DNA from 4 places in the Virgibacillus alimentarius genome. Region 4 is predicted to be linked to each of the others. Evidence: riboswitches for the same ligand, from Rfam matches in the RefSeq annotation. Region 4 holds a riboswitch; each other region holds the start of a gene.
The links. Region 4 has a riboswitch for S-adenosylmethionine ahead of J2Z81_RS10750 (O-acetylhomoserine aminocarboxypropyltransferase/cysteine synthase family protein). Riboswitches for the same ligand answer to the same signal wherever they lie in the genome.

Region 1: linked by a shared signal. The riboswitch ahead of metK (methionine adenosyltransferase) and the one ahead of J2Z81_RS10750 (O-acetylhomoserine aminocarboxypropyltransferase/cysteine synthase family protein) in region 4 are both predicted to bind S-adenosylmethionine.
Region 2: linked by a shared signal. The riboswitch ahead of J2Z81_RS03940 (aliphatic sulfonate ABC transporter substrate-binding protein) and the one ahead of J2Z81_RS10750 (O-acetylhomoserine aminocarboxypropyltransferase/cysteine synthase family protein) in region 4 are both predicted to bind S-adenosylmethionine.
Region 3: linked by a shared signal. The riboswitch ahead of metA (homoserine O-acetyltransferase MetA) and the one ahead of J2Z81_RS10750 (O-acetylhomoserine aminocarboxypropyltransferase/cysteine synthase family protein) in region 4 are both predicted to bind S-adenosylmethionine.

What each region holds. Positions count from the first base shown of each region.
Region 1 covers NZ_JAGIKX010000007.1:6,574-12,461, reverse strand. The annotation lists gene J2Z81_RS06090 (ABC transporter substrate-binding protein) at 1-206, opposite strand, end outside; gene pckA (phosphoenolpyruvate carboxykinase (ATP)) at 363-1,952, opposite strand; SAM riboswitch class I at 2,175-2,280, shown strand; gene metK (methionine adenosyltransferase) at 2,484-3,686, shown strand; gene asnB (asparagine synthase (glutamine-hydrolyzing)) at 3,827-5,731, shown strand; gene J2Z81_RS06070 (gamma carbonic anhydrase) at 5,797-5,888, opposite strand, start outside.
Region 2 covers NZ_JAGIKX010000003.1:149,072-154,959, forward strand. The annotation lists gene J2Z81_RS03930 (thiazole synthase) at 1-490, shown strand, start outside; gene J2Z81_RS03935 (thiazole biosynthesis adenylyltransferase ThiF) at 487-1,503, shown strand; SAM riboswitch class I at 1,635-1,744, shown strand; SAM riboswitch class I at 1,823-1,936, shown strand; gene J2Z81_RS03940 (aliphatic sulfonate ABC transporter substrate-binding protein) at 2,014-3,024, shown strand; gene J2Z81_RS03945 (ABC transporter permease) at 3,124-3,906, shown strand; gene J2Z81_RS03950 (ABC transporter ATP-binding protein) at 3,922-4,671, shown strand; gene acsA (acetate--CoA ligase) at 4,655-5,888, shown strand, end outside.
Region 3 covers NZ_JAGIKX010000025.1:34,060-39,947, forward strand. The annotation lists gene J2Z81_RS11810 (LPXTG cell wall anchor domain-containing protein) at 1-854, opposite strand, end outside; gene htpX (protease HtpX) at 1,396-2,271, shown strand; SAM riboswitch class I at 2,399-2,508, shown strand; gene metA (homoserine O-acetyltransferase MetA) at 2,595-3,503, shown strand; gene J2Z81_RS11825 (NAD(P)/FAD-dependent oxidoreductase) at 3,543-4,604, opposite strand; gene J2Z81_RS11830 (CidA/LrgA family protein) at 4,837-5,208, shown strand; gene J2Z81_RS11835 (LrgB family protein) at 5,201-5,888, shown strand, end outside.
Region 4 covers NZ_JAGIKX010000021.1:30,819-36,706, reverse strand. The annotation lists gene megL (methionine gamma-lyase) at 161-1,351, opposite strand; gene rarD (EamA family transporter RarD) at 1,518-2,426, shown strand; SAM riboswitch class I at 2,501-2,619, shown strand; gene J2Z81_RS10750 (O-acetylhomoserine aminocarboxypropyltransferase/cysteine synthase family protein) at 2,756-4,456, shown strand; gene J2Z81_RS10745 (SGNH/GDSL hydrolase family protein) at 4,694-5,599, shown strand; gene J2Z81_RS10740 (YpmS family protein) at 5,605-5,888, shown strand, end outside.

The DNA.
Region 1 (5,888 bases), on a different contig from region 4:
TTATCCCCGCCCCACGTCGTCTGTAATTCTACATCTAAATTTTCCTCTTCAAAAAATCCTTTCTCTAATGCAACGTACTGTGGAGCGTAAAAAAGGGAACGCGTAACTTCAGCTAATTTTATAGATGATTTTTCATTTGTGTTACAAGCAGTTAATAATATAAGCATTAGACATGAAAATAAGGCGACAAATTTGATTTTCGTCATGCCGATCGTTCCTTTCTTGAAAATGGTAATGGGTCTGAAATAGTTTATGTAAGGATTAAAAATGTGTGAATGCCTATATTAAGAGGAGGGAATAGGAAGATAACGCATTATTTACATATAAAAAAACCGATCTCAAGATAGGAGATCGGTTTTTATTTACTCAGAATAATATAATGGGCCAGCTTGCTTTATATCCTGACTAGCGTTTGTAAACTTTTTAAAGTTTTTATGGAATTTCATGGCAAGTGCTTTTGCCTCAATATCATATGCCTTTTTATCTGTCCAAGTATTTTTAGGAATTAATACCTCGTCTGGTACACCTGGAACATTCAATGGTATTGATAATCCAAAGATTTCGTCCTGCGTTGTTTCCACTGTATTGAGTTCACCTTCTAATGCAGCATGTATCATTGCACGGGTATAAGATAACTTCATACGTTCTCCAACACCATAAGCACCACCAGTCCAGCCTGTATTAACTAGGAATACATTTGAGTTAAATTGATCGATTTTCTCACCGAGCATCTCTGCATACGTTGAAGGAGCAAGTGGTAAGAAAGGAGATCCGAAGCACGCTGAAAATGTTGCTTGTGGATCTGTTACACCACGTTCAGTACCGGCTAATTTACTTGTGTAACCACTTAAAAAGTGGTACATTGCCTGTTCTTTTGTTAATTTACTTATTGGTGGAAGTGTACCAGATGCATCTGCAGTTAAGAAAATAATCGTATTCGGATGACCAGCTATACTAGGCGTTACAATATTATCAATATTCTCCAGTGGGTATGCTGCTCTTGTATTTTCGGTGAATGATGTATCATCATAATCAGGATTACGTGATTTATCATCAATAACGACGTTTTCCAGTACAGAGCCAAATCGAATAGCATTATATATTTGCGGCTCTTTTTCTTGGGAAAGGTTAATACATTTTGCGTAGCACCCTCCCTCGATATTGAAAATACCATTCGGACTCCAACCATGTTCATCATCACCGATTAACCGGCGGTATGGATCAGCGGATAAAGTTGTTTTACCTGTACCTGACAGTCCGAAAAATAGAGCAACATCACCTTCTTGGCCCACGTTCGCGGAACAATGCATAGATAATACTTCACGTTGTGGAAGTAAGTAATTCATTACAGAAAAAATAGATTTTTTAATTTCACCTGCATATTCTGTACCGCCAATTAAGACAATTTTCTTTTTAAAAGATATTAATACAAATGCCTCTGAATTAGTACCATCCACTTTAGGATCTGCTTTAAATGACGGTGCTGAAACAACTGTAAATTCAGGTTCGAGTGTTTGAAGTTCTTCTTTAGAGGGACGAACGAACATTTGAGTTGCAAATAAATTATGCCATGCATATTCATTAAATACTTGAATTGGTACACGGTATTTTGCATCTGCTCCAGCATATCCCTTAAAGTGGAATAATTTTTCCTTATCCTTAAGGTAAGAAACGACTTTTTCATATAGTGTATTAAATACGTCTTCATTAATTGGTTTGTTGACTGAACCCCAATCAATTAAGTCTTCACAAACTTCATCACGGACAATAAAACGGTCTTTTGGCGATCTTCCAGTATATTTTCCTGTTTCAGCACGAACGGCCCCAGTAGCTGTTAATATGCCTTCCCCACGTTCCAAGATTTGCTCTGCTAATCGTGGAACTGATAAATTATGTTGGATACCTTTATGTTCTAAGAGATCTTTAAATATTGACTGCTTCACGGTGTTCATAAGTTAAATCCCTGCCTTTTTATATGCGTTAATTTTTTTAAAAGCCAAATATCAAATAAATAAATAATGAAATTATGGTTAATAGTATAACACATTAATAAAAATAGTCCATACTATTTTAAAAATAGTTTATGAAAATATCGGAGAGATGTTACGATGAGAAAAAGTAAAAGTATTGACATCCAATTGCTATTTCGTTACGATGAAATCCGAACGGATACTCTCTTATTCAGAGTCGGTGGAGGGACAGCCCTGATGAAGCCCAGCAACCATCACACTTGTGAAAAGGTGCTTACCTGATGCAAGGTTCAACCTTGAACAATAAGAGTGAAAGGCAATAACCCTTTCCTCAGATAGCAGGAAGGGCTTTTTTAGTTTTCACTTTGGATAATAAAATTATGAAGAAATTTTCTTTTTTAGAAAATGTTTGTTTAAAATCAAAATAAAATACTTTTTGATTTGATGATTTTTCTATATGCTAAAAACTGGAAAATAGAGATCCGTACCATATTTTAGAGAGGATTTAATCATATGAATATGAAAAATCGCCATCTATTTACATCGGAATCGGTGACAGAAGGACATCCAGATAAGATTTCTGATCAAATTTCTGATGCCGTTTTAGATGAAATTTTAAAGGAAGACCCAAATGCTCGGGTAGCTTGTGAAACGACAGTAACAACAGGTATGGTATTAGTTTCAGGGGAAATTTCAACAAATACTTATGTGGATATTCCAGCAATTGTTAGACAAACAATCAAGGATATTGGCTATACACGGGCGAAATATGGATTTGACGCAGAAACATGTGCAGTACTTACTGCGATCGATGAGCAATCTCCTGATATTGCCAGTGGCGTAGATCAAGCATTTGAAGCGCGGCAAGGACAAATGACTGATGAGGAGATTGCATCAATTGGTGCGGGAGATCAAGGGTTGATGTTTGGTTTTGCAAGTGATGAAACCGAAGAGCTAATGCCATTGCCCATCTCCCTTGCACATAAGCTTTCCAAACGGTTGGCTGATGTAAGGAAAGAAGGATTACTCAATTATTTGCGTCCGGATGGAAAGACGCAAGTAACAATTGAGTATGATGAAAATGGTAACCCAATCCGCGTAGATACGATTGTGATTTCGACACAGCATCATCAAAAAATGACCATCGAACAAATTAAAAAAGATATGGTGGAATATGTGATTCGTCCTGTGGTTTCACCAAATTTACTGGATGAGAGAACAAAATATTTCATTAATCCGACAGGACGTTTTGTCATAGGTGGCCCCCAAGGTGATGTCGGATTAACCGGCCGTAAAATCATCGTTGATACGTATGGTGGTTATGCTCGACATGGAGGGGGAGCATTTAGTGGAAAAGATGCAACGAAGGTTGATCGTTCTGCGGCATATGCTGCCCGCTATGTTGCAAAAAACATCGTCGCAGCTAAACTTGCAAAAACATGCGAGGTACAACTTGCTTATGCTATTGGAGTCGCTGAACCTGTATCGATTACAATCAACACATTTGGAACAGGTGTTGTAAACGAAAATATATTGGTTGAAGCAATTCGTGAATTATTTGATTTACGACCAGCTGGTATTATCCGTATGCTTGACTTAAAAAAACCAATCTTTAAACAAACAGCTGCTTATGGTCACTTTGGAAGAACCGATATTTTATTTCCATGGGAGAAGACAGATAAAGTGGAAGAATTAAAGGCGCTGACATTAAAGTAATAATTTTAAGGGGGGTATTGTATGAATTTATACAATATCCCTTTTATTTAAAGGAAAACAGAATCAAATAATTATATCGGGATCAGCCATTTTATGATATAATTTTAACGATTCAACATGACTGGAAGAGAGGCTAGAATATGTGTGGTTTTATCGGTATGATCCGTAACAAACAAAATATTTTAGATAATGAAGAAATGGACTTTTTTCAAAAGCAAAATGACCTTATAACACATCGTGGCCCTGACGATGAGGGCTATTACCATGACCAATATGTGTCATTCGGCTTTAGACGTTTAAGTATTATTGATATCGATAATGGTGCACAACCATTAAGCTATGATAATGATAAAATATGGTTGATTTTTAATGGAGAAATATATAATTTTGTGGAATTACATAGAGATCTGCAAAAAGAAGGATATACATTTGAAACAGACTCTGATACAGAGGTCATTGCAGCGCTTTTTTCTCAACATAAAGAAAAAGCTTTCCAGTATCTAAGAGGTATGTTTTCTATTTTGATTTGGGATAAAGAAAATGAGACACTCTACGGTACTCGAGATCCTTTTGGCATTAAACCTTTGTTTTATTATGAAACTGAGAATGGTACATTATTTGCCTCTGAGAAAAAAAGTATTGCATTAATGATGGATAAGCAGGAAGTAAATCAAGAGGCATTGCATCATTATTTAAGCTTCCAGTTTGTTCCAGAACCGATGACAATGACTACGGGGATAAAAAAAGTAGAGCCAGGTCATTACTTCATACAAAAACCTGGAGAGCCCATTGCATTTCATCGTTACTGGAAAGCAACATTCAACCCTGTATTAATGGACAAGCAGGATTGGATAAAACGAATTCAAGATAGCCTGTATGATTCTGTTCACGTTCATATGCGTAGTGATGTTCCTGTTGGATCGTTTCTATCCGGTGGCATAGACTCCACACTCATCGTTGCCATGGCAAAGGAAATTAATCCAAATATTAAAACATTTTCGGTTGGTTTTGAGCGTGAGGGATTTTCAGAAATTGATGTAGCGAAAGAAACAGCTGATAAGTTAGATGTTGAAAATATTTCTTATGTGATAACTCCAGATGAATATCTTGAAAAGCTTCCGAAGATTATGTGGCATATGGATGATCCATTAGCAGATCCGTCATGTGTGCCGTTGTATTTTCTTGCTCGTGAGGCACGCAAGCATGTTACAGTCGCTTTATCAGGTGAAGGATCAGATGAACTATTCGGTGGATATAATATTTACCGTGAACCGGAGTCCTTAAAATTGTTTGATTCAATCCCAACACCTGCTAAAAGTTTGCTAGCTAAAGTTGCAGAAGTATTGCCTGAAGGTGTAAGAGGAAAGAGCTTCTTAGAACGTGGTACAACGCCATTACAAGAGCGTTATATTGGTAATGCAAAAATGTTCGAAGATGATGAGAAGCGGCAAATACTTAAATATCATAATGAAAATATATCTTATCAGCAAATTACTGGTAAGTTATTTGACAATGTACGCGATTATCCACTCGTTAATCAAATGCAGTACGTTGATATCCATACATGGATGCGTGGCGATATCTTATTAAAAGCGGACAGAATGACGATGGCAAATTCGCTTGAAGTACGTGTTCCATTTCTTGATAAAAAAGTATTTCGAGTTGCAAATGGAATTCCGGTTGACCTTAAAATTGCAAACGGGACAACGAAGCATATTTTACGTGAAGCTTCACGGGGTGTTATTCCTGATCATGTTCTTGATCGTAAAAAGCTTGGTTTTCCAGTACCAATCCGTCATTGGCTAAAGCATGAGTTATATGATTTTGCTAAACAGCTGATTCAGGAAAGTCAGACAGATCATTTACTTTATAAATCTTATGTTCTTGATTTGCTTGAAGCTCATTGCCGAGGCAAGGGAGACTATAGCAGAAAGATATGGACTGTTCTCATGTTTATGCTTTGGCATCAAATATTCGTAGAAAATAAGTTTGACATATCAGAATTAAGCAAACCAGATAAAGAGATAGCAAAAGTAACCAACTAAATAATATATTCAAAATGACCAAAAGCAGGCAAAACAGTTATATACTGAAAGCCTGCTTTTATAGATTAAAATGGTAGCCCTAAAGAGGTATTATTTTTATAATATTTTCCTCTTTCAACATAAGCAGTTCGTACACGTTCTAATTCTTTATAGTCTT
Region 2 (5,888 bases), on a different contig from region 4:
TATGATCAAAGTAGAAGTTATTGGTTGCGATAAGACGTTGCTTCCGGATCCTGTGGAAACATTAAAAGCAACAGAGGAACTGCTCAAAGAAGGTTTTACAGTTCTGCCATATACTTCTGATGATGTTGTGCTTGCTAAAAGACTGGAAGAACTTGGTGCCCATGCGATCATGCCGGGAGCTTCACCAATTGGATCAGGTCAAGGAATTATTAATCCGCTTCATTTACGTTTTATTGTTGAACAAACAAAGGTTCCAGTGATTGTCGACGCTGGTATTGGTTCTCCTGCTGATGCTGCAATAGCGATGGAATTAGGAGCTGACGCTGTGTTACTAAATACAGCGGTATCTGCTGCAGATGACCCAGTAAAAATGGCTAAAGCGATGAAACTCGCAATTGAAGCGGGCCGCTTAGGTTATGAAGCTGGAAGAATTCCTAAAAAACGAACAGCAACAGCAAGCAGTCCAATGGAAGGGCTGAGTATCGGATGAATGATCGTTATTCCAGACAAACGCTGTTCGCTCCGATTGGTGAAAAGGGACAAAGAAGACTAAAAAAAAAGCATGTGTTACTCGTGGGAGCAGGGGCTCTTGGCACAGGTAATGCGGAATCACTTGTCCGCGGGGGTGTTGGAAAAATAACGATAGTGGATCGCGATTATGTTGAATGGAGTAATTTACAACGACAACAGCTATTTGTTGAATCAGACGCAATAGAGCGTATACCAAAAGCAATTGCTGCCAAAAAGCGGCTCCAACAAGTTAATTCTGAGGTAGAAATAGAAGCCCATATTTTAGATGTCGGTCCGCAAGAATTTGAAAGCTTAATAGAAAATGTTGATCTAATAATAGATGCTACCGATAATTTTGATATTCGGATGATTATTAATGATATTTCACAGAAATATGGGGTGCCTTGGATTTATGGCTCTTGTGTCGGGAGCTATGGTATTAGTTTTACAATTATTCCAAATCAAACACCATGTTTACATTGTTTGATGGAAACTGTGCCTATTGGCGGACTGACCTGTGATACCGCGGGGATCATCAGTCCTGCAGCTAATATGGTCGTAGTGTATCAAACAGCCGAGGCACTAAAAATACTTACAGAAGATTGGGGCGCACGAAGAGAAAAATTAGTATCCTTTGATCTTTGGAAAAACGAAGAATCAAAAATCAATGTTTCTAGTTTAAGAAAAGCTGATTGCACCTCCTGCGGCGTTCATCCTACGTACCCATTCCTTGATTATGAAAATCAAACAAAATCAGCTGTGCTTTGTGGAAGAGATTCTGTTCAAATTCGTCCGGCCAAAAAAGAAAAACGTGATTTAGAAACGATAGCTCAGACATTGTCATCTATGGGGAAGGTAGAACAAAACCCATTTCTGCTTTCTTTTACAGTTGAAAAAAAGCGGCTCGTTCTATTTCAGGATGGTCGTACACTTATACATGGAACGAAGAATATATCGGAAGCCAAAACACTTTATCATCGTTATTTGGGATGAACAGAATTTCTTCAAAGCTCTCTAGATTATGCATGACCTTATAAATATTCATATTTTTACAGTAACAGTGTTGACAGAAATAATTCCTTGTGATAGACTCTGAATTATCATTAGTTAATAAAATTAAATAAATCTTATCCAGAGTGGTGGAGGGACTGGCCCGATGATACCCAGCAACCATTAGGTGCTATACCTAATAGGTGCTAAATCCAGCTAAGCAAGATGCTTAGGAAGATAAGATGAGAATAGATGAACCTCTCTAACTTATCTGAGAGGTTTTTTTAGTATAGTAGTTATTCGTATAAATTTATAAATAAGTTTCTTATCCAGAGAGGCGGAGGGACTGGCCCAATGATGCCCGGCAACCCATAGGCTAGATTAAATAGTTTATGAAGGTGCTAATTCCTGCAGGATATTTCCTGGTAGATGAGAAGAGAGAATAGTTTTTTTAACCCTCTTCTTAGGAAGAGGGTTTTTATTTATTATTTTATAGAAAAAGGAGAGGGTAAAATGCTTGAAAAAAGGATTTTTAGAAAGCATTATGTCGGAAAATTCACATTAATAGGACTAATAGGAGTTTTACTATTCCTAACTATGGGATGTTTTTCAAAAACAAGCTCGAAAGGTACACCAGAAAAAATTCGGTTAGATTATGCCTATTATTCACCAACTAGCTTGGTTCTTAAAAAGTTTGGATGGCTAGAAGAGACATTTGAAGAAGAAGGTATTGAGATAGAGTGGGTTTTAAGTCAAGGCAGCAATAAAGCATTAGAGTTTTTAAATAGCGACAGTATTGACTTTGGTTCATCAGCAGGTGCGGCTGCATTAATGTCTAAGGCAAATGGTGCGCCAATCAAAAATGTATATATTTATTCAAAGCCGGAATGGACTGCGCTTGTCTCCCGTGCAGACTCCAAGATTGAAAGTATAAATGATTTACAAGGAAAGAAGGTTGCGGCAACACTGGGTACAGATCCTTATATCTTCTTACTTCGTTCATTAAATGAGGAGGGGGTTTCAGCCAGTAATGTTGAGATTGTTAATCTACAGCATGGGGACGGGGCATCTGCGCTAACTTCAGGGTCTGTGGATGGATGGGCTGGCCTTGACCCTCACATGGCTCGACTAGAAATAGAATCTGATGCTGAGTTATTCTATCGGAACGTAGATTTTAATACATACGGTTTTTTAAATGTAAGAGAGAGTTTTGTTGAACAGTATCCTGAATATGTCAGTCGTGTCATTGAGGTGTATGAAAAAGCAAGAACTTGGACAATTAAAAATCCTAAAGAGGCAGCAGAAATCCTAGCGGAAGAAGCAAGTATTCCAGTAGATGTAGCACAAAAGCAATTAGAACGTAATGATTTTTCTGGACCAGTTCCTGGTAAAGATCAGCAAAGATCTTTAATAGAAGCTGGTAAAGTGTTACAAAACGGAGAAGTTATTGATGAGGATGCAAATGTCGAAAAACTTGTTATAGAGCTAATTGACCCCTCATTTGCAAAAGAAACGATTGAGTAGATAATTAGTTCTATTCTAAAGGAGAGGATAAAATTGGCAAAGCATAAAGAAGAAATAGCATCTGTGTTTGTTACAGAGCGCATCAAAGGTAATGAAAAAATGAAAAAGAAGCAGTCAAAAAATCTTCAATCTGTTCTTTTAGGAAGTTTCATTCCAATTATTCTAATTATTGCGTGGGAAGGATTAAGTCGAGTAGGATTTTTCCCAACTTACCAACTCCCAGCACCGACAACGATTTTAATTACCATTAAAGAAATGGCACAGGAAGGAACTTTATGGGATCATATTGGAATTACAACCTATCGTGTTTTGATGGGGTTTCTAATTGGTACAGTAGCTGCTGTCCTATTAGGGTCACTTGTTGGCTTTTATAAAAATGCAGAGCGATTATTTGATCCAATGATTCAAGCTTTTCGTTCTATTCCATCGCTTGCATGGGTGCCATTGTTCATTTTATGGATGGGAATTGGCGAGCCATCTAAAATAACAATGATAGCAGTTGGTGTCTTTTTCCCTGTCTATCTTAATGTTGTGAGCGGAATACTTGGAGTTGACCGAAAATTAATTGAAGTCGGAAAAATTTATGATTTAAATATATTTCAATTAATTCGCAGGATCATTTTGCCGGGAGCATTGCCTTCTTTCCTCGTTGGTTTGCGAAGTGGTTTAGGACTCGGTTGGATGTTTGTTGTTGCTGCAGAATTGATGGGGGCCAGTGAAGGACTAGGGTACTTGTTGGTTCTAGGCCAGAATACACTTTCTCCCGAGATAATTATTGCTAGTATTATTTTATTTGCGATTATCGGAAAATTTTTCGATTGGATTTTGAAAGTTATCGAAAAACAAGCGTTACACTGGCAGGACAATTTAATGAAATCATAGCGGGAGGTATACATGGTGAGTTTAGAAATGAAAGATGTTAGCCGAACATTTAATGGTAAAACAGTTGTTAGAAACATTTCTTTTACTGCAAATCCAGGAGAAATTATTGGTATTTTAGGTACGAGTGGTTGTGGAAAAAGTACGTTATTACGTGCTATTTCTGGCTTGGATAATGAATATAGTGGAGAAATAGTTATAAATGATTATATATCAAAAGGAATGCATAAGAATACTGGTTTTATGTTTCAAGAACCCCGTTTAATGCCTTGGCTTACAGTAATGGATAACGTTACGTTTGGATTAAAAGGGAGCAAGCTAAAGAAGCAGGATTGTGCAAGGCAATATTTGAAAGATGTTGGCTTAGCTGGAAGTGAACATCTTTATCCAAAACAGCTTTCTGGAGGAATGGCCCAACGTGTAGCAATCGCCCGGTCTTTGATTACATCTCCGGAAATTCTATTATTGGACGAACCATTTAGTGCGTTGGATGCATTCACCAAGATGCATTTACAAGATTTATTACTGGATGTATGGGAAAGTTATCAATCCACAATGGTGTTAGTTACCCATGATGTTGATGAAGCAATTTATTTATGTGATCGAATTATTATCTTATGCGGTCATCCAGGAGAAATTGCTAAAGAAATTAGATTAGCCGAACCACGTCCTAGAAAAAGAGGCAGTAGGAAATCCGCAGAGTTTAAAACAGAGATATTAGATAGCTTAAATTTAATAGGAGGAGATGAACATGTCTACAGTAAATAATGAGCTTCCGTCAATTACAGGTACATATAATTTACAAGATTACCAAGCTATAAACGAATCATTTTCATGGAATAATGCAGCAGAAAAATTAAGTTTTTGGAAAACAGGAAAAGTAAATATTGCTTATGAAACGATCGACAGACATGTTGATGAAGGTTTTGGAGAGAGAGTTGCACTTCAGTACGTAAATGGTGATAAGAGAGAAGTTTTAACATTTGCAGAAGTTAAAGAAAAAACAGATCATTATGCTCGTGTTTTAAAAGAAAATGGCGTGAAAAAAGGAGATAGAGTGTTTGTTTTACTACCTAAAACCCCTGCATGCTATATTTCTATTTTAGCGATTATTAAGATTGGTGGAATTGCTGGACCGTTATTTGAAGCGTTTATGAAGGAAGCAATAACAGATCGGATGAATGACTGTAGTGCAACAATGCTTATTACAGATAAATACTTAATTAATCGCGTTTCTAATAAAGATATTCCTTCCCTCCGATCAATTTTGTTTACAGAGGATTTGGAGGATTCCTTTTATAATACTCCAAATATAGAGGCGACTATCGAGTGGGTTCATTTAGAAGACGGATTCATTATACACTATACAAGTGGATCAACTGGTAAACCGAAGGGGATTTTGCACGCTCATCGTGCTATGATTCATCATTATGAATCAGGTAGATGGGTGTTGGATCTTAAAGACGATGATGTATATTGGTGTACCTCTCATCCAGGATGGGTAACAGGAAGTGTATATGGCTTATTTGCTCCTTGGTTAAATAGAGCTACAGTCGTCATTCAGGGAGGACGTTTTAAAGCTGAAAATTGGTATGAAATAATAGAAGAATTAAAAGTAACCACATGGTACAGTGCGCCAACTGCTTTTAGAATGTTATTATCCCAAGGTGATTTATTGAAAAAATATGATCTTTCCTCCTTAAGGCACGTCCTAAGTGTAGGTGAGCCTTTAAATCCAGAGGTTATTCACTGGGCATGGAATCAACTAGGAATTCGTATTCACGATACATGGTGGATGACTGAGACCGGAGGACATTTGATTGTAAACTTACCTTCAGAACCTATTAAACCAGGATCAATGGGAAGGCCATTTCCAGGGATTAAAGTAGGAATATTAGATGAAAGCGGAAAGGAATTACCACGTGGTTCCGTTGGACAATTAGCTATTCGTACACCGTGGCCCGGTTTGATGAAGGAGATTTGGG
Region 3 (5,888 bases), on a different contig from region 4:
CCTTGTAAAGGGATATCCAGAAATATTGTTTGATTTCCAATTCCTTTAACATCTGGTACTTTTACTGCAACTCCTGTGCCTCCATCGTTTAGCTGTACTGGTAAAATCCCACTTGGCACATCTCCAACGTCCGGAATAGCAACACCATTTGGCAATGCAAAAGCTACCCACTTCTTATTTACATCCTGTGTATTGGTATAATTTGAAAGCCCAGCTTGCAGATGTAGGACATAATATCCTTTATTAAAATCATAAGCAATATCTCCGTTTGCAGTTCCATGGATTTCTTTCAGATTTAAATCCTCATCATCATTTCCATTATCTTCTTCTTTTTCATTTTCTTCTTGGTCATCTTCTGTTTGTGTATTCATTTTATTTTCCTTATTTCCTTTTTCTTCGGTTTCTTTATCATTTTTTACAGAAGTTTCTTGGTCCTTTGTTTGACTGTCAGCTTCATTATCTGCTTTCTGATCATCATTTTGCTTTGCTTCATCGGATTGTTCTTTATTAGAATCGGTATTTTTATCGGATGTAGGCTTGTTATCGTCTTTCTGATTATCATCGCCATCTTTTTTGTTTTTGTCTGTTTCGGTTTCTTTATCACCTTCATTGGCTTTTGAAGCCTTGTCATCCTTCTGTTTCGTCTTATCTGCATCTTTGTTGTTCTTTTGCTTGTTCTGATCAGATTGATCTTGATCAGCTGATTCCTGCGGTGCATTATTCTCGTTTGCCACATTCCGTTCACTCTTAGGTTGTTCCTTGTCCGATTCACTATCCTTTTCAGCTGCAAGAACAGCCGTCGGATATAAGGCAAGCATAAAAGACATGCCTAATAAGGACAATTTTTTGAACATACAATCACTCCTATTTTTTTATTTGCATCTAATATGCAAGTCATATGAATATTCAGAACTAGAAGAATCGTTTCGCCCGCAAGTAGGGTCATTCTTTCTCATCATGCTGTTTTAAATGGAGTATAAGTTATCATTCCTATGTAGAAATAAGTCCCCTGTACTGCACTGCTGTTAATACTAATCTTATAGACTTACAAAAATAGATGAAACTTATGTAAGTATAACGAAGAAGAATTACCACAACAACGGTACAATCTACTAGGAAAAACTATTCAAATAGGGATGGTAAAGTATGGTTATATCAACTACATTAGGAAAAAAGTGGTGTATTATTGTGAATTATCTATTAATTTTTGAAAAGAAGTGTTATCGTAAATAGGCTTGAAAAGGACTTTCGACTCCCAATCCTATCTAAAATAAGAAATGTTTTAAAAAAGATGAATGAATGATAAATATTTTACATATTTTATTTATGGAGAGCTTGTTAATACATACAAGAGTCTATATAATAATTGTAAGAATTTAAAAAAGGAATGAGAAAATGGGGAAGCGTATATTTTATTTTTTGCTAACGAACGTATTAGTTTTAACAACAATTAGCATTATTCTTTCTCTTACAGGCGGTTGGAATTACATTGGCCAGAACGGTATTAATTATGGTGCACTCCTTATATTCAGTGCGGTTGTCGGTTTCACTGGGTCCTTTATTTCCCTGGCAATATCACGCTGGATGGCAAAACGGGTGATGGGGGTTCAAGTGATCAATCCTGAAGCGCCTAAATCTGACGCTGAAAGAGAAGTAGTGGAAAAAGTACATCGCCTTGCAAGAACTGCAGGGTTAATGCATATGCCTGAGGTGGGCATTTACGGGTCACCGGAGGTAAATGCCTTTGCTACAGGTCCATCGAAAAAACGCTCATTGGTAGCTGTATCTACTGGATTGTTGAACGAAATGGATGACGATGCAGTGGAGGGTGTAATTGCTCATGAGGTGGCTCATATAGCGAATGGCGATATGGTTACGATGACATTATTGCAGGGGGTCGTAAATACCTTTGTCGTTTTCTTGGCTCGTATTGTTGCTTATGTTGTTTCTCAATTTGTTCGAGAAGAAATCGCTCCAATCGTACATTTTTTAGCCATTCTTGTTTTTCAAATTTTATTTTCCATTTTAGGAAGTCTTGTTGTTTTTGCCTACTCAAGACATCGAGAGTTCCATGCTGATAAAGGTGGAGCAGATTTGGCAGGAAAAGATAAAATGAGGCATGCTTTAGAAATGCTTAAAGTATATTCGAACCGGATTAAAGGAGAAGAACAAACTGCAATTGCTACGTTAAAAATAAATAATAAAGGCAAAAAATCGATGATATTTTCGACACATCCAGATTTGGATGAGCGAATTAAGCGCTTAGTTTAGTTTTTAATGGGCATTCAGGCTATGGATGCCCATTAAATCCACTAACCAGCTGGTCGAATGGTTTGCTTTTTTTGTGAAAACTGTTATGATGATAAATATCAACTTTTGAATAATTAAATAATTTTGATTCTTATCAAGAGAGGTTAAGGAACTAGTCCAATGACACCTCAGCAACCTGTCGCACTATTGCAGACAAGGTGCTAATTCTAGCAAGTTTTGTTACTTGAAAGATAGGGAGATGACAATGCAAATAATACAGTCTCTTCTTTATCGGAGAGGCTTTTTTACTTTTGATGAAAAAATAGAAAGGAGATTGTGTTCCATTGCCAATAAATATATCTAAAGAATTACCTGCCATTGAGGTGTTAAAAGAGGAGAAAATCTTTGTAATGGATGAGGATCGAGCAAGAACGCAGGATATTCGTCCACTTAATATCATCATTTTAAATTTGATGCCTGAGAAGGAAAAGACAGAGCTTCAACTTTTGCGTTTACTCGGGAATACACCACTTCAGGTGAATATATCGTTCCTGCGCATGACCACACATCGCTCTAAAAATGTTGATAAATCACATTTGGATACGTTTTATGAGAAGTTTGCCGATATAAAGGATCGTCGTTTTGACGGCATGATTATTACTGGGGCTCCCATTGAGCATTTAGCTTTTGAAGAAGTGAATTACTGGGAAGAGTTAGCGGAGATCATGGAATGGACGAAAGAAAACGTAACTTCTGTTCTGCATATTTGCTGGGGTGCACAAGCGGCTTTATATTATCATTATGGAATTGGAAAATATGAATTGCCTAAAAAAATTTCTGGGATTTATAACCATCGTGTAGCTGATCCTACTGTGAAGCTTGTGCGCGGATTTAATGATATATTCCAGGCGCCACATTCAAGATATACAGCGGTTTCTGTAGAAGAAATTAAAAATCATCCAGACTTAGAATTACTTTCTGCTTCTGATGAGGTGGGGGCCTTTATTATTATGTCACAGGATGCAAAGCATATTATGATTACGGGACATTTAGAATATGATGCGACAACGCTTGCTGAAGAGTATGAACGTGACCTTAGCAAAGGTCTAGATGCTGACATACCCGAAAATTATTTTCCGAACGATGATATAAACGAAAGACCGCTCAATTCCTGGCGATCTCATACACATTTACTGTTTTCCAACTGGCTTAATTACTATGTATATCAGCAAACCCCTTTTGAATGGAAATAAAAATGAAACTGCTTTTTAAAATAGCAGTTTCATTTAGCTTTAATGGCGTTTGCTTAGCCATAATACACCTGATTTAGCTAGGCGCGGCAAAAGACCTGTCATTGGTTGCTGCATCATATTGCCAAAGCCGTCTGATTTGCCTAAGGAGCCAAGTGTTCCTTTTAATTTAACTTCTTTTGGTTTCTTTGGTTTTTGGCCATTTAAAACAGCTGCTAATACGTCACCAATTTGTTCCCCCTGCTCTCCAGCTAATTGTGCACTTGGGGAGTGTACAGATGAGGCGCAATCGCCAACTACATAAATATTATTTTGCTCTGGTACTTGATAATAGTCGTTTACAATCAGTTTTTCCTGTTCATCTTTTTTAAATGGCAATGTTCTCGCTAATTCATGAGGCTGAACACCTGCTGTCCAAACGGTAACGTCATTGACGTAGCATACTCCGTTATTACAGACGCCGTCTTTTTCAACATATTCCACATTTGCATGATGGAGAACTTCTACATCGTTTTTTAAAAACCAATCGGATACATGGGCCTGGATTTTTGGATCAAATGGCCTTAATACAGAGCCTCCGCGGTCAAGTAATCGTATATTCAGATCTGGTCTGCTTTCCCTGACTTCTGAAGCAACTTCGATTCCGCTTAATCCGGCACCAACAACAGTTAATTTTCCATATGCTTTCAAATTACCAATAGCCGTTCCTGTGAGCCTCGCTTTAGAAAAAGTTTGAACACTTTCAGTAAATTCCGGGGCACCTGGGACACCGTGGTAGTTATCAACACAGCCCAGTGCGATAACTAAATAATCGTAGGATACAACTTTGCTCCAATTTGCAAATCGAATTTCCTCCTGCTCTACATCGATCTGATTCACTTCACCAAATACATATGTAACGCGATCATTTTTTGGAAAGTCTATTCGAACTTCTTTGTCTGCAACAGTTCCTGCTGCTATTGTGTAAAATTCTGTCTTTAAAGAATGATATGGGTTTTTATCGATCACTGTTATTTCTATATCATCTGGGAGGTCCTGGTCTAGTAATTTATATAATATTCTAAAGCCTCCATACCCACCGCCTAAAATAACTAAGTTTCGCATATTAAATCTCCTCTATAATAAAATATAACGTTTCATAACAAATTCATTCATTTGTACGCACCTATTTTAAGATTAACAAAAATATGACAGGAAGACTAGAGAAATTAAAGAATAAATGAGGGGGAAGCTAAAAAGTTGTTTCATATACTATAAATTAACGAAAGCTGTGAATATGCTATACTTAATATGTATTAATAACCTTTTTATCCATTTTTCATTGGAGTGTTCATTTATGTTGAATATCGGGAAAATTATCTTTCATATCATTATTTTATATTGTCTTTATTTCATTGGAAACTGGGTTCAGGATACGCTTGATCTTTTTATACCTGGAAGTGTTATTGGGATGATTCTTTTATTCATTTTACTTTTGACAAATATATTGAAAGTTACATGGATTGAACAAGGAGCCCAATTTCTTATCAAAAACTTATCATTACTGTTTATTCCTGTTACTGTTGGGGTTATTGATTATTTTTCCTTATTCGCTGGAAAAGGTCTTCGTCTAATTGGAATAGTGCTTCTTAGTACAGTGCTTGTAATGATTATCTCTGGTGCAGTTAGTCAATGGATCGGAAATCGAAAGGATTTAAAGCATGATTAATTTTTTCATTGGTTTACTAGCTATCCTATCTACAGTTGGCATTTATATGCTGGCAAAAAAAATAAATGAAAAAGTACCATCGCCATTTACACTTCCTATTTTAATAGCCACGATTATTATTATTTTGCTTTTGCTTCTCTTTCATATCCCTTATGATACGTATATGATTGGAGGAGAGTGGCTCAATCAATTGCTTGGTCCAGCAGTTGTGGCATTGGCGTATCCTCTTTATGTGCAGCGGAACATTATCAAACAAATTGCAATGCCCATTTTTATCGGCGTATTGATCGGAGCGTTTGTAGGTATATCAACGGGGGTCTTATTTGCAAAGTGGGCGGGATTTGGCGAGCTGATTATTTATTCACTTAGCCCGAAATCGGTCACAACGCCAGTAGCTATGGATATCGCAGATACACTTGGCGGAGCGCCGCCGCTTGCAGTCATTTTTGTCATGATTGCAGGAATTGGAGGAAGTGTGTTGAGTTCGGTTATTTTTAAATGGAGTCGAATTACTAATTATATGGGGCGTGGTGTTGGAATAGGAAGTGCCTCTCATGCAATTGGCACAGCTAAAGCAATGGAGAACAGCCAATTAGAGGGATCGATAAGTACGGTTGCAATGGTGCTTAGCGCTATTTTCGTCTCCATCTTAACACCTGTTCTTGTCAGTTTCTGGATAT
Region 4 (5,888 bases):
AAATACATAACCATTTATCATGTAACATAAGCGTTCTAGATCCATTCTATCCTTGTTTATCAAACAGCAAGAACCCCATTCCACATTTTCGGTAAGTAAAATATGTACAATGCGAATGGGGGTAGTAGTTACGTTATCGTATTTTAAGTTACAGATGCGATTATAAGTTATTTAATGCCTGTTCTAAATCAGCCCATATGTCTTGCCAAGCTTCTAAGCCCACTGAAAGACGGATGAGCCGATCTGAAATTCCCATTTCGAGGCGTGATACCTCAGGTACAACGGCATGTGTCATCGTTGCTGGATGCTGTATTAATGTTTCAGCATCACCAAGACTAACAGCAATTTTCAGGAAGTTCAATTGGTTTAACAGCTTTTGTGCATCCTCCTTCTCCCCCTGAATCTCAAATGAAATAACGCCACTTCCACGTTTCATTTGTTTTTTTCTAATTGGATAATCAGGATTGTTTTCATCATTCGGATAGTATACATTGGCTACCTTCGGATGTGCCTTTAGTTTTTCTACTATTTTTTCAGCATTATCACAGTGTCGGTCCATCCGTATTGGCAGTGTTTTCATCCCCCGAATCAACAGCCATGCATCAAACGGAGAAATAATGCCGCCTACATCTTTTTGGGTTGTCATCGCAACGGAATCTAAAAATGTCTTTTTACCGACGACTAAACCTGCAACCACATCACCATGACCGCCTATATATTTTGTCGCACTATGAACAACAACATCACAACCTAGTTCAAGCGGTCGCTGTAAATAAGGAGAGGAGAATGTATTGTCCACGACAACAGGAATATCAAACGCTTTTGCAACTTCAGCAACCATTTGTAAATCGATCAGTTTCATTGTTGGATTGATGGGTGTTTCTACGTAAATACAGGCTGTTTCCGGTTTAATGAGAGACTTGATCTCTTCTTTCGTTGCCATCTCCGAAAAATCATGTGTAATATTATACTTTTCTTTCATCATTGTTAATAATCCAAATGTACATCCATATAGACCTGATGAACATAAAATATGATCATTCGCTTTCGTTAATGCGATTAGCACAGCGGAAATAGCCGCCATTCCAGAACCAAAAGCAAGCCCGCGTTCTCCATTCTCCAGCGCCGCAATCCGCTTTTGTAGCGCTGATACAGTCGGATTCCCTAACCGAGAATAGACATAACCTTCTTCTTCCCCTGCAAAACGCGCTTCTCCTTGCTCTGCAGTTTTAAATGTATATGTAGATGTTTGAAAAATCGGTGGCGTTAAACTTCCTAACATATCTTTCGTATCATAGCCATCATGGATGACAGATGTTTCAAAGTATTTCTTTCCCCGATGCAAAGACATCTCCTCCTTAATGATTATTTTCTCAAGCAGTGCAACTCTTATTATAATATATCTACCCTGCATTTGACAGTAATGTTTTTATTTTCAATCAAGTCATGATATTTGCAATCTTTTATAACTGAATCTAAAATTAATTTATTTAGATATTTTCAGGGGAGAGGCTACCATGAAAAAAAACGAAGCAAAACTTGGCATCTTTTACACCGTACTGGCCTATGTACTATGGGGTTTTTTACCAATTTATTGGAAGCTTGTTGATCATATTTCTGCTGATGAAATATTGGCTCACCGTATTTTATGGTCCTTTATTTTTATGATGGGCATTGTCATTTCACTTAGAAAATGGACCCCTTTTGTCCAAGAATGCCGGAGAATATGGAATCATAAAAAACAGTTATTCAGCATTACATTAGCTTCGGTTGTGATCAGTTTAAATTGGCTTACTTATATTTGGGCTGTTAACAGCGGCTACGTCGTTCAGGCAAGTCTTGGCTATTATATTAACCCACTTATCAGTATCTTGCTTGGAATGATTGTCCTTCAAGAAACATTAACGAAAAGACAATGGATTTCCTTTATCATTGCGGCAGCAGGCGTGTTCTATCTTACATTTCATTTTGGAATTTTCCCCTGGGTTTCAGTGCTACTTGCACTTAGCTTTGGAGCTTATGGTTTATTAAAGAAAACAGTGGATATCAGTGCGATGTTTGGACTAACGATTGAAACAATGATCGTAACACCAGTTGCCGTTATTTATTTATTAACAATGCCTTCAAGCACCATTTCGCCAAGCAGTTTTTTTACATTTGACGGCCTTTTACTAATTGGAGCCGGAATTGCAACAGCGGTGCCACTCCTGTTATTTGCCAGCGGCGTAAAACATATCCCTTTAGCAATGCTCGGGTTCCTGCAGTACATTGCGCCAACCATTATGTTACTGCTTGGGGTATTTCACTTTAAAGAAACATTTTCATTTGCACATTTTATATCTTTCGGAATGATTTGGATTGCTCTGCTTATTTATATGGGTTCAGCGATTCAAAGAAGCTCTTTTCAGCGACGTACACAACCTTAATTTTTTCACCAGTTGACAAAGTCCATTCTTACGCTTATAATACTCTTTAAATTCAAAAAAGTTTATACTTTTATCTCTTATCAAGAGCGGTGGAGGGAATAGGCCCGACGAAACCCAGCAACCTTTAAGCAAATCCTTTTGCTTTTAACGGTGCCAAATCCTACAGGTCCGTTGCAGATCTGGAAGATAAGAGGAGGTCCGGTGATATATACGCCCTCTTCTTAGCGAAGAGGGCTTTTTACATACGCGCCTCTCTCAAGACATTTCTTCCAACGAAAAGCAAAGACACAAGAGGAATGAACCTCAAACTATCTAAGGAGGAATTATTCATGTCAAATTTCCATTTTTTTAATCCAGAAACAGCTTTACTTCATGCGGGACAAGAACCAGATCCAACAACAGGATCACGTGCAGTGCCCATTTATCAAACGACGTCTTATGTATTCCGGGATACCGAACATGCACAAAATTTATTCGGATTGCAGGAACCAGGAAACATCTATTCTAGAATTATGAACCCAACCGTAGATGCTTTCGAACAACGTATGGCTCAACTGGAAGATGGGTCAGCTGCGGTAGCGACATCTTCCGGAATGGCCGCTATTACACTTAGTATTTTAAATATTGCCGGTGCTGGTGACGAAATCATCGCCGACAGTAATTTATATGGAGGGACCTATAATCTATTTGCTCATACGCTACCTCGTTATGGAATTGAGATAAAGTTTGTTGACGGAACAGATCCAGAAGCTATTAGGGCAGCCTTTACTTCTAAAACGAAAGCCGTATTTGGCGAAATCATTACAAACCCGAGTCTTAATATATTTGATGTTGAGACAATTGGTGCTATCGCACATGAACATGGCGTTCCATTGATCATCGATAACACATTTGCCACGCCGTACCTTACAAAGCCGCTTCAATGGGGAGCAGATATCGTTGTTCATTCAGCAACAAAGTGGATCGGCGGACACGGAACAACCATAGGCGGAATTGTCATCGATGGCGGAAGATTTAATTGGAACAATGGAAAATTCCCTGGATTTACGGAACCGGATGAAAGTTACAATGGTCTCAGATATGCAGATCTTGGTATAGCTGCATTTGCTACAAAGCTTCGCGTACAGCTATTACGTGATATTGGAGCAGCTTTAAGTCCGCATAATGCATTTCATTTGCTTCAAGGGTTAGAAACATTGCACTTACGCATCGAACGGCATAATAAAAACGCTGAAGAAGTCGCAGCATTCCTAAAGAAACACCGTGCAGTCGAGTGGGTTAACTTCCCTGGATTAAAAGAACATCCATCCCATCAATTAGCTAAAAAATATTTAGCTTCTGGTTTTGGTTCCATCATTACCTTTGGTATTAAAGGTGGCAGAGAAGCTGGCAGAAAACTGATTAACAATGTTTCACTTTGGTCACATGTCGCTAATGTGGGTGATGCGAAATCACTTATTATTCATCCTGCATCAACAACGCACCAGCAATTAAGTGCTGAAGACTTAAAACGTAGTGGCGTCACCGAAGAGTTAGTCCGACTTTCTGTAGGCATTGAATCCGTTAAAGATATTTTGCTTGATCTAGATCAAGCAATCGCACGAGCGGTAAACGACACACCGACGATCCAAACGACAGAAGAAGATGCGATTGAATGGCTATTGCACTCCCCTTTTGATCGCAACAGTGGCGTTGCCAGGAAAAAAGTGATTGCAATTGCCGGACAAAATGAACATGCAAAACAACTAGAAGCCTTGGGATATGAAGTGATATTAACTTCCCAGGACCAGTTAAACGATATACCTGACGTTGATGTTCTATGGATAAATAAGGATGTTTCACCTCAAGCCCTTAAACAACTAAGGAATAAACAAGGAAAAGTGCTGTGGGTGGAACATGCGAATATCGACGATCAAACCCTTGAAGTAGCACACACGTCAGGAATCGTTACAGTCACAAATAAAAATATTTACAAAGAAGCAGTTCAGCTTCGAGAAAATAACAGAGAGCATTACGTGGCAAAAATATAAACTTTGAAAAACCCGTCTGCAGCAAGACGGGTTTTTTATTTCTTCTTTCCATTATGTAATCTTCTTGTTATGGTTTCTACCCTAAGTTGTCTTTATAATAGAAAATTGAAGTTTACATTGAAGCATAAAAGTTTAAACTATCAAGGTAAGATTTTTAGCAAATAGGATATGCTATACTCATGAGACAACATGTTACGGCTATATACATAGAATATAAACAACTTTAGGTGTGATGACATGAAAACGAAAATCCTCCTCATTACTATCCTTATATTGTTATCAGGATTCGGGGTATTTATTTTCATAAGCCAAATAAATACCAATGAATCCAGCCCCATGAATCACCCTTTTTCCAATATAAATCATACAGATAACGAACATATAAGGGAAAAGAGTATACACGATAATAAACAGGAAACTCCAACAAACGAAGAAAATGCACCCACTAAGAACTTTAAAGGAGCAATCACTGAAGCCTTTAAAGATACAGTTGCTTATTTTTCAAATAAAGAAATGAATATTGTAGCTATTGGAGATTCTTTAACCCAAGGTGTGGGAGATAGCACTAAACAAGGCGGTTATGTAGGAATCTTGGACAATACAATCAATCAAAATAATCAGGTTGCAAACTTCTATAATTTTGGCCATCGAGGTGATCGTACAGATCAATTACGAAAACGCCTAGATAATCCAAAAGTTTCATCCGCCATCCAAGATGCAGATATTATTTTAATTACAATTGGAGCAAACGATATTATGCAGGTGTTAAAAGATAATATTACCAATCTAACATTGAATAAGTTTCGAGAAGAGCGTGTTCACTATGAAGCTAGGCTGCGAGATATTTTTTCAGAAATAAGACGTTTAAATGCAGATGCAAATATTTTTTTAATTGGATTCTATAACCCATATGATAAATACTTTAAAGACATTAAAGAACTTGCTATTATTGTTGATGAATGGAATGGCACCGGAGAAGCGATCACAGAAGAGCTTGAAAATGTCGCATTTATCCCTACAAGCGATTTATTTGATAAAACAGACAAAGACTTGATTGCAGAAGATAACTTTCATCCGAATAATCGGGGCTATCAATTAATGGCTAAACGTGTTCTCATGTACTTAACCAAACAGGAAAGGTGAGCCCGATGTCTAAAAGAAGACTCAATAAAAAATGGAAACGACGGTTCTATACTTTACTGGCAGTCAATATCGTTGTTGTCCTTATCATTATTTCACTCATTTACTGGCCTGTTGCTGATACAGAGGTCTCTCCGGGCAGTGATTCATATGATGAAGAGAGTTCTGAATTTGTTGTTCGTACGACGAAAGAAAATCTAAATGAATTAGTAAATGCCTATATTGATCAATTCCTTAGTGACACCAAACATCAATACAGTGTATCTTTGGAGGAAGATGTTCATTTAATGGG